3 regions of the Streptomyces sp. NPDC007157 genome follow, and region 3 is predicted to be linked to each of the others. Evidence: riboswitches for the same ligand, from Rfam matches in the RefSeq annotation. Region 3 holds a riboswitch; each other region holds the start of a gene.
The links. A riboswitch is a leader RNA that binds a small molecule or an ion and turns the genes downstream of it on or off. The one in region 3 is predicted to bind S-adenosylmethionine.
Positions count from the first base shown of each region.

Region 1: it holds a riboswitch for S-adenosylmethionine, as region 3 does, so the genes downstream of both, ABZ642_RS22295 (hypothetical protein) here and ABZ642_RS06875 (putative leader peptide) in region 3, are expected to answer to the same signal.
Region 2: it holds a riboswitch for S-adenosylmethionine, as region 3 does, so the genes downstream of both, thrC (threonine synthase) here and ABZ642_RS06875 (putative leader peptide) in region 3, are expected to answer to the same signal.

Region 1 is NZ_JBEYFE010000012.1:14,595-17,864, forward strand. It holds gene ABZ642_RS22295 (hypothetical protein) at 1,346-1,813, opposite strand; SAM riboswitch class IV at 1,871-1,980, opposite strand; gene ABZ642_RS22300 (DUF3293 domain-containing protein) at 2,233-2,766, shown strand; gene ABZ642_RS22305 (hypothetical protein) at 2,805-3,014, shown strand; gene ABZ642_RS22310 (hypothetical protein) at 3,249-3,270, shown strand, end outside.
Region 2 is NZ_JBEYFE010000010.1:244,311-247,580, forward strand. It holds gene ABZ642_RS20735 (MoaD/ThiS family protein) at 1-253, opposite strand, end outside; gene thrC (threonine synthase) at 301-1,587, opposite strand; SAM riboswitch class I at 1,606-1,768, opposite strand; gene ABZ642_RS20745 (glucosyl-3-phosphoglycerate synthase) at 1,926-2,870, shown strand; gene ABZ642_RS20750 (trehalose-6-phosphate synthase) at 2,953-3,270, shown strand, end outside.
Region 3 is NZ_JBEYFE010000003.1:304,252-307,521, reverse strand. It holds gene ABZ642_RS06880 (ABC transporter substrate-binding protein) at 1-1,530, opposite strand, end outside; gene ABZ642_RS06875 (putative leader peptide) at 1,752-1,868, opposite strand; SAM riboswitch class IV at 1,904-2,017, opposite strand; gene ABZ642_RS06870 (MFS transporter) at 2,371-3,270, shown strand, end outside.

The DNA.
Region 1 (3,270 bases), on a different contig from region 3:
TGCGGGTCGTGTGTACGGAACGCGCGATCGCAGCCGTCGCAAGTGGCCATCGGTGCGGGCCGTGACGGGGGTGTCGCCGTCCCTCTACCCCGAAGAGGCGCTGTCGGCAGCGGTGGCGGTAGGAGAGCGGTCAGGCGGTATTCGAGGAGCCGGGCCGGGTGATGGATCGGGACGGCCTCGGACGGCAGGCTGGCCGTGAGGGTGCGCCTGATCTGGTCAGGTGTGGCCGAACGGGCGAGCCACGTCTCGACGGCGGGCACGAGCCGCTGAACGTCCCGCACGGACAGCAGCAGCCGCGAGTCCACGAGGCGCAGGCGGGCCAGAAGCTCGGCCGCAGGACCGGTGAGTCCCGTACCGGCCTCAAGGCCAACAGCTTGCGTAGGCACGGGCGTTGACGACGACGAAGCGGACCGCAGGGCATCCGCAGACTCCGGCACCGTAGCCGGTACGTCGTCGGCAGGGACCGGCACGGCCAAAGGCTCCGGCGGCTCACCTCCAGCCCCTTGGACAGACGCGTCGACCGCCCCGCGCCCCCTCACCGAGCCCCGTACAGCCCCCGGACAGTCCAGGAAGAACGTGCGCGTGGCGATGCGGCCACCGCCGAGCGGCACCCGGCGGCGGACCAGATACCCGGCCTCCTCCAACTCCCTCAACGCCTTGCCGATCGTCACCTCTCCCTCCGAAAAGCGCAGGCTCAGAGCCTTGATGGTCACCGAGGCGCCGTCAGGCAGGGACTGGATGTGCACACCGATGCCGATGGCGGCGGCCGAGAGGCGAGGGTGTTGGGCGAGGTGGTTGCCGACGACGGTGTACCGCTCGGTGTGGCGGTGCCGTACGTGGAGGACTCCGGCGCGGGGTGCGTCCGGTGGGAGTTGCGGAGGCGCGGGCAACGAGTGCTCGGGCGACGGGTACGCGGGCACGGCCGCGTTAGACTGCGGGTCAGCCATTGGGGAAGCTCGACTCTTCCTGAGTGGTCAGGCCCTCGTTGGGATTGCCGTCCTGCCGGGGGCCGTTCTCTGTCTGTGGTTGTGTGCCGCGACCGTACCTCACCCACCCGACCACCTGACGCTTCCGTCACTCGAACGAGTGGCACCCCAACTCGCGTACCGGCAGGGTGGGTTTGGTTGGGTTGGTTGTTTCCCAAAGGCTTTGAAGAACATCGCGCACCACCGGGTCGCGGGACTCCGCGTCCCGGCGCCGACGTGCGCAGTCGTCATCCGGGGCCGGCCGCGGCACACACACCGCGTACAGGCAATCCAACCCCGCTCACACAGTGCCGCCGTAAGCGCGTCGGGCCTGTGCGTGATGACTCACGTACGAACCCGGCCGTCAGCGATCCCAGTCGTCAGAGGAACGCAGCGCCTTCGTCCGCCTCGTATCCCCAACAGAGACCAGGCATGCCGCCATGCGCGCAGGTACAGGTGCCCGTCTCCTCGGCCTCGACGCTCTCCTCGGCTTTCCCTGCCTTCTCGGGCTCTGCGGAGACTGGGTCCACCTGATCCGCCTGATGCGAGGGCGCGTCCCGGCGCGGGTTGAGACAGACAGCCACCAATGTGGCGTCGCCGATACGGCTGTTGCTCAGCCGCTCAGGCACACCGTCCCGCTGTTCGACGGCCCGAGCTTGCAGGGGCCGATCCGAGGTGCGGTAGAAGGCTATGTCGGATCCGCGGTCGAGCCATTGGCCGAAAAGGTCATCGGTCCCCGGCGAACCGAGGCCACTCGCCTCAGCTGTGCGAAACAGTTCCCGAGCGGCGGTGAGGTCGATGACCGGCAGGCCCGCGCGGCGGGGCTCTGTCTCGGAGGGAACGGACATGATGGGGCAGCCTCCCGGAGTCGAAGGACCCCGGTAGCGCACGTGCCGCACCCCGGTGATCTGCGGTTACCCACGCACCACGTGCGTGGATCGGTCGTGTCCCGGGGCATCCACAATGGACCGGACGCCGTCCAGCGAGCCGGGGCTTGGCGCTGGAACTCATGATCGAGCGGAAAAGTAACATCCGTCGCGGGCCCTCGCAATGTGCTCCAAAACCCTTGCTTCACGACCGGATTCGTGGCAACTTGCCGTTCGGCCAGCCCGGCCGAGCACCGCCGGGGGTAGCCATCGGTCGGTTGTCTCCCACACCGTGTGAGTAGCCTTCCAAAGCAACACCGCGCTCCCATGACCCCATGGGAGCAGGCATCGATCTCCCTGCCCGACGTGTAAGGGGGTCCTTCGTTCCGCAGGAGGCCCTTGTGCACGCCGTAGACGCACCCGAAGACGCACCCGACACGCCCCAGAACTGGGAGCTCTACCGTCTCGCAGTCGTGGACATCCACTTCCACGACCGGACCGTACGGGTCGAACCGCGTTCGCCAGGCACGGCCGAGGGGGCCTTCCCGGAACCGGCCGGGGACGCCACCCTTCATGTGATCACGGCCTGGAATCCGCGTGGCCGTACCGCCTCCGCCGAGTACAGCACCCGTGCTCACGGCTTGTTGCTCGACGAGCTCGACCGGCAGCGACTCACCTGGTGGCCCGCGACGGGAGGCGACGCGTGCGGTACGCACGTCGAGGAGAGTGTCGCCGTCGTCGGCTTGAGCGACGGCGCGGCGCGTGAACTGGGCCGACGCTTCGGCCAGGACGCGATCTTCAGCTGGACTCCCGACGCATGGCGGGTGTCCGCGTGCGACAGCAACACCGTCGCCATGAGTGGATGGGCGGCGTTCCCGAGGAGTGATCGGAGGGCATGGCGTCCCCCGGCTGACGGGACTCAGGACGGCCGCTGACCCCGCACGAGCGCCGACGTACGGCAGGAGCGATGACGATGGGCATGTACCCCATGCGGACCCCGGACCACTGTCCCCACTGCGGCAGGACCCTCACCGGCCCGCCGGCCGAGCGGGTCAGAGCCCACGACTTCCCGGCGGAGGTGACGTACGAGACCGACCCTCTGTGCGGTGCGCGCTGGCACGTGTGGGACAAGACGTCTCCACTGCGCCGCCTGGCCCGCTCCTTCGTGGACAGCGCGGACTGACCTCGCGATACTCCGCGGACGACGCGAACGGCAACGCCGTCCGCGGCAGGGATGAAGCCCCGCTACGTCCGGTGGACACAGGACCGCCGGAACTCGGCCGGTGACGCCGAAACGCCCATCGCCCATCGCCCATCGCCCATCGCCCATCGCCCATCGCCCATCGCCCAAGGTCACGATACGTACGAAGCCATATGGATTGTCAGACCCCATGGATAACCTGTCGACGTGTACGACATGACGGACCCGGTGACCGCGC
Region 2 (3,270 bases), on a different contig from region 3:
TGATGGAGACGCCGGCACCGTCCGGGGTGGCCGTCTCCAGTCCCTGCTCGAACCGCACGTCGTCGTCATTGACGTACACATTCACGAACCGGCGCAGCTTGCCCTCGTCGTCGAGAACACGGGCGGCGATCCCGGTGTGGTTCTTCTCCAGGTCGGAGATGACCTCGCCGAGGGTGCCGCCTTCGGCGCTGACTTCTGCCTGACCACCGGTGTAGGTGCGCAGGATGGTGGGGATGCGAACGGTGACGCTCACGTTTGAACCTCCGATCGGGGGCAACGCCCTGTTTTTCTACGGCTGACTCAGGCGAGCCCGGCCTCGCGGAAAGACTCGAGATTCGGACGGATGGTCGCCGTGAGCCCCGTCCCGGCCACGGCGTCCAGCGTCTTCAGTCCATCACCCGTGTTGAGTACAACGATCGACTTCGCCGGATCGATCAGCCCATTCTCGATGAGCTTCCTGGTGACTCCGACCGTCACCCCGCCCGCGGTCTCCGCGAAGATTCCCTCGGTCCGCGCGAGCAGCTTGATCGCGTCGACGACCTGCTCGTCGGTGACGTCCTCCACCGCACCGCCGGTACGGCGCGCGATGTCCAGGACGTACGGCCCGTCGGCCGGGTTGCCGATGGCCAGCGACTTGGCGATGGTGTTCGGCTTCTGCGGCCGCACCACGTCGTGGCCCGCCTTGTACGCCACCGACACCGGCGAGCACCCCTCGGCCTGCGCGCCGAAGATCTTGTACGGCTTGTCCTCGACGAGCCCGAGCTTGATCAGCTCCTGCAGCCCCTTGTCGATCTTCGTGAGCTGCGAGCCGGAGGCGATCGGAACGACCAGCTGGTCCGGGAGCCGCCAGCCGAGCTGCTCGCAGATCTCGTACGCCAGGGTCTTGGAGCCCTCCGCGTAGTACGGCCGCAGGTTGACGTTGACGAAGCCCCAGCCCTCGCCGGCCGAGTCACCGATCAGCTCGGAGCAGAAACGGTTCACATCGTCGTAGTTGCCCTCGATGCCGACGAGCTCGCCGCCGTAGATCGCGGCCATGACGATCTTGCCCTGCTCCAGGTCGTGCGGGATGAACACACAGGAGCGGAAGCCGGCCCGGGCGGCGGCGGCACCGACCGCGCCGGCCAGGTTGCCGGTGGAGGAGCAGGAGAGGGTGGTGTAGCCGAAGGCGCGCGCGGCCTCGACGGCCTGGGCGACGACCCGGTCCTTGAAGGAGTGCGTCGGGTTGCCGGAGTCGTCCTTGACGTACAGGCCGCCGGTGACGCCCAGTTCCTTCGCCAGGTTGTCGGCCTGGACGAGCTTGGTCCAGCCCGGGTTGATGTTCGGCTTGGTCGCCACGTCCGCGGGGACGGGCAGCAGCGGCGCGTAACGCCAGATGTTCGCGGGACCCGCTTCGATCCGCTTCCGCAGCTCCTCGGTGTCGTAGGCCGAGAAGTCGTACGCGATCTCGAGCGGGCCGAAACACTCCTCGCAGGCGAACACCGGGCCGAGCGGCACCCGGTGGCCGCACTCGCGGCAGCTCAGGGCAGTGGCGGGACCGAGGTCGACGGTCGTGGAGTCGGTGGTGGTCGCAGCAGTCTGCACAGCCATGTGAGGCGAGGCCCTTTCTCCTCATCTTCCTCACGACGCATCTCGCCGTGAGACGGATTTGGCACCTTCCCTAGCCGGGAGCCTCGCGAGTGATCGACAGTGATCAGCGATCCACGAGTAACCGACTGGAGGGTTGCCGGGGCTTCATCGGGCCGTATCCCTCTGCCCCTCTGGATGAGCGGTATGCGGTTGTCAACGACCGGTGACCCCAGGACATGCGATGGTCATCGGCGTTGTTCAAGACTGTAACCGAAGGCCAGGACAGTTGAGAGTGTCGTCCGAACCGCGAGATGGATCACACCTCGCAGTGTGATCGTGACAGTGAGGAGCCGCTGACTGTGCTGGAAGAAGTCGAGCGCTGGCTGGCCACCCGCTCCTGGTCCATGAACGATCGCCCGCTGCACCGGATACTCGCCGCCAAGCAGCGCACCGGGCAGTCCGTCTCCGTGGTGCTGCCCGCGCTCAACGAGGAGGCGACCGTCGGCGACATCGTCGCGATCATCCGTCACGACCTGATGCGGCAGGCGCCGCTCGTCGACGAGATCGTGGTCGTCGACTCCGGTTCCACCGACCGTACGGCGGCGGTGGCCGCGGCGGCCGGCGCCCGGGTCGTGCACCGCGACACGATCCTGCCGCGCATCCCCGCCGTCCCCGGCAAGGGCGAGGTGCTCTGGCGCTCCCTCCTGGTCACCACCGGCGACATCGTCTGCTTCATCGACGCCGACCTGCGTGACTTCTCCTCCGACTTCGTCACCGGGATCGTCGGCCCGCTGCTGACCGACCCGGACGTGGACCTGGTCAAGGCGATGTACGACCGTCCGCTCGCCGGCTCGGCCGGACAGGGCGGCCGGGTCACCGAACTGATGGCCCGCCCGCTGCTGAACATGCACTGGCCGCAGCTGGCCGGGTTCGTCCAGCCGCTCGGCGGCGAGTACGCGGCCCGCCGCTCGCTCCTCGAACAGCTTCCCTTCCCGGTCGGCTACGGCGTGGAGCTGGGCATGCTGGTCGACGCCCTGCACCTGGTGGGCCTGGACGCCCTCGCCCAGGTCGACGTGGGGGTCCGCAAACACCGTCACCAGGACGGCCAGGCCCTCGGCCGGATGTCCGCCGCGATCTACCGCACGGCCCAGCTGCGGCTGGCCCGCGGCCACCTGATCCGCCCCTCCCTCACCCAGTTCGAACGCGGTGAGGACGGCTTCGAACCGCGCACCTACTCCGTGGACACCGAGGAACGGCCGCCGATGGCGGAGATCGCCGAGTACGCCGAGCGCCGGGTGGCGTGACTTCTACGTACGGCCGTATACGGCGGCGCGTCGGGCACGGCCGTACGTTTGAGCGTTTCCGGGCCGGGCTAGGTTGTGGCGTATGGCTTCCACCAGCGGTGCTGAGGTGCTGGTCGCGTCCAACCGCGGCCCGGTTTCGTATGAAGTGGGCGAAGGCGGTGCGCTGCACGCCAAGCGGGGCGGCGGCGGGCTCGTCTCGGGTCTGTCGGCGATCGGGCCGGACGCGAACGCGGTGTGGGTGTGCGCGGCGCTGAGCGACGGCGACCGGGAGGCGGTACGGCGGGCCGAGGGCGGCCGGCTGCCGGCCGGGGACACCGGCGGGCAGCAGGTCCGGATGCTCGACATCGACCCGGACGTGTTCTCGGACGCGTACAACGGCATCGCGAACTCGGTGCTCTGG
Region 3 (3,270 bases):
GAGCTCCACGACCGGCACGTTGTACGCGTTCCGCACGATCAGTTGCTGCGCCTCGGTGACCAGCTGCCTGCGCTTCGCGGTGTCCGTGGTCGCGGCCTGCGCGGACAGCGCCGTGTCCAGTGAACTGGCGGGCAGGTGGTAGAAGTTGCCCAGCTGGGAGGAGAAGGAGCCGCGCAGGATGTCGGGGTCGGCGCGGGTCACGTTCCCCCACACCACGTCGAAGTCACCTGACTGGAGAGTGGTGGCGAACTGGGTGACCGGCAGCTGCTTGAGCACCACGTCGATCCCGACGGCCTTGAGCTGCTGCTGAACCAGCTCCAGCGCCGGCTGGTTGGTGGCGGAGTTGGGGAACCAGGTGATGGTCAGGCTCAGCTTCTTGCCGCCCTTGGTGCGGACGTCGTCGCCGTCGGCCTTCCAACCGGCCTGATCCAGCAGGGACTTGGCCTTGGCCGCGTCGAAGGACAGGTCCGAGGAGAGATCCGTGTAGTCGGGCGTGGTGTGCGCCAGGATGCTGGTCGCCGGCTGGGTGCCGGTCGGGAAGACGGTGTCGGCGATCTGCTTCCGGTCGACGGCGGCCAGGATCGCCTGGCGCACCTTCGTGTCCTTCAGCAGGGGCCGCGAGTTGTTGAGTCCGAGACCGAACACCACGCCGGGGTTGGCCCGGCTCTGCAGGGCGACCTGGCCGCCCTTGAGCGCCGCCTCGTTCGCCTTGCCGACGCTGCTGATCACGTCCACCTGCCCGGACTGGAGACTGCCGGCCCGCACTCCCGCCTCGGGCACGACCTTGAACACCAGCTTGTCCAGGTAGGCCTCGCCCTTCTTCGACCACAGCGAGGAACCCCAGTCGTACCCGGTCCGCCTGGCCAGGGTGACCGACTGGTTCTGCACGTACTGCTTCAGCTCGAACGGCCCCGAGCCGACCACGCCGTCACTGCACTTCTGCTGCGGGGACTTCCGCACGCTCGCCGACGACTCGATACCCAGCGAGTGAGTCGAAGTCGCTTGCAGGAACTGCGCGTTGGGCTGCTTGAAGGACACCTTGACGGTGAGCGGGTCGACCACGGCGGTGCTCTTGACGCCGCTCAGATAGCCCTCGGCGAGGGTGCCCAGGGCGCCGAGCTTGGGTACCGCGTCGAAGTTGTCCTTGACCACCTGGGCGGTCAACTTGGAGCCGTCGCTGAAGGTGACCCCCGACCGCAGGTGGAACGTGAACGTCGTCGCGTCGGTGCTGATGTCCCAGCTCTTGGCGAGCCACGGCACGATCTTGCCGGTCTTCGGGTCCTGGTCGGTCAGGGAGTCCACGATCTGGCGCACCGAGTAGATGGTGTCGTTGCTGCCGACCTGCTGCGGATCCACGCAGCCGGCGTCGGATCCCACCGCGAAGGTCAGGGTTCCGCCGTTCTTCGCCGGGCCGCTTCCGCCGCCGGAGCCGTCGTCGCCCGAACCGCACGCGGTCAGCAGGACGCTGGTGGTCAGGAGCGCGGCCAGGGGCGCCCATCGGGAGGGTCTGAAATCCGGAAGTGCAGTCACGGAGGGCTTTCTCCTACTCGTGTCACCCGGCACGGGGTGCCGGGTGTCGGGGCGCGAGGCACGGCCGTGCAGGGGCGTGCGGCCCCGGCCGGGGGAGGCGCTGTGCAGACGGAGGGCGAACGCAGGGCAGGTGGACGACACCGGGGACCGGTGGCGAGGGGAAGGGCGGCACGAAGAGGCCGTAGCCGGTGACAGAGGTCACCGGCGGCAGGCGGGCCTGGTCAGACCCGACAGAGGCAGCTGGTCGAGCGCTTCAGATCGATGTGGCGCCGGCGTGAGAGCCGGGAGTACGCCGTGGCGTCGGCGGGGGAGGCGGCCGGGTCATCGCTGTGTCGCATGCCGGTCCCTCCTCGTCTCCGGCCCCCGTCACGGGGCCACGCGCTTGCGGGAGTCATCGGTGAACCCGCCGGGCTTTCACCTGGAGCACCCCACCGCGTGGGAGGGTTGCCGGTCAGCGAGCCAGGGCTTGACGCTGACACTCAATGCCGTTGGCGATCGTACGGATCGATTTTGTCGTACGTCAATGCCGCGACCGATGTCCCGTTCGAGCGGATGCGACCATCTCAAGTGCCGGGACGCGTGGTGGACGCACCTTGTGTCGTGTGCTTTGATCCGGCCATGGAGACCGCAGGTCAGGCACGCGCCGTGCTGCTCGACCCGTTCTGGGTGGGCCGCCGGGCCGACCAGTTCGACCAGACCTGTCGCTGACCACCAGCTCCCCTCAGCTCAGCTCACCTCCTTCTCCTCGAAGCGCGTGAATACGCCGCGCGGCCCTTTTCACCGGCGTGTCCGTCGCGCGCACACCCGACCGCCCCGCCGCAACCCGTCGGAATGAGAGGCATGGCCGTCAACAGCATTGCTCCTGCAGGGGTGTTCGCCGCGCTGCGGGTCCGTGACTACCGGATCTACTGGAGCACGGGCCTGGTGTCCAACATCGGCAGCGCCATGCAGGGTGTCGCGCTGGACTGGTTCGTCCTGACGCTCACCCACAGCGGAACCGCGCTCGGCTGGGTCGCCGGACTCCAGTTCGCCCCCGTGCTGCTGTTCGGCCTGTGGGGCGGGGTCATCGCCGACCGGTACGACCGCCGGACCCTGCTCCTGTGGACCCAGACGCTGTACGCGGTCCAGGCCCTGCTCCTGACGGTCATCGTGTTCTCCGGCCATGCCGCGCTGTGGCTGCTGTACGTCCTGTCGTTCGCGCTCGGCTGCGTGTTCACGGTGGAGAACCCGGCACGCCTGTCCTTCGTCACCGAACTGGTCGGACGGCCCCTGATCCCGAAAGCGGCGGGCCTGAACATCCTGTCCCTGAACGCCGCCCGCCTGATCGGTCCCGCGATCGCCGGTGTGCTGATCGGGGCGATCGGAACCGGATGGGTCTTCGCCCTCAACGCCGTGTCCTTCACCGTCGTCCTCGCGGGTCTGCTGTCGATCCGGCCACGGTCACCGGAGACGCACGCCGCCTCCAGGCCGCCGTGGACCGGGGCGGGCGCGGAGGGGCTGCGCTATGTGGCGGCCCGACCCGAACTCGTGGGTGTGTTCACCGTCTTCGGCCTGGTCGCCACCTTCGCGGTCAACTTCCCCACCACGCTGACCCTGTTCGCCGGGCGCGTCTTCGACGTCGGTTCCCGGGGACTCGGCCTCATGAACACCGCACTGGCCGTGGGCACCGTCGCCGGCACGGTCGCCGCCACGCGCGGGGTCTCGCCCCGGGTACGGACGGTCGTCGTCGGCGCGCTGCTG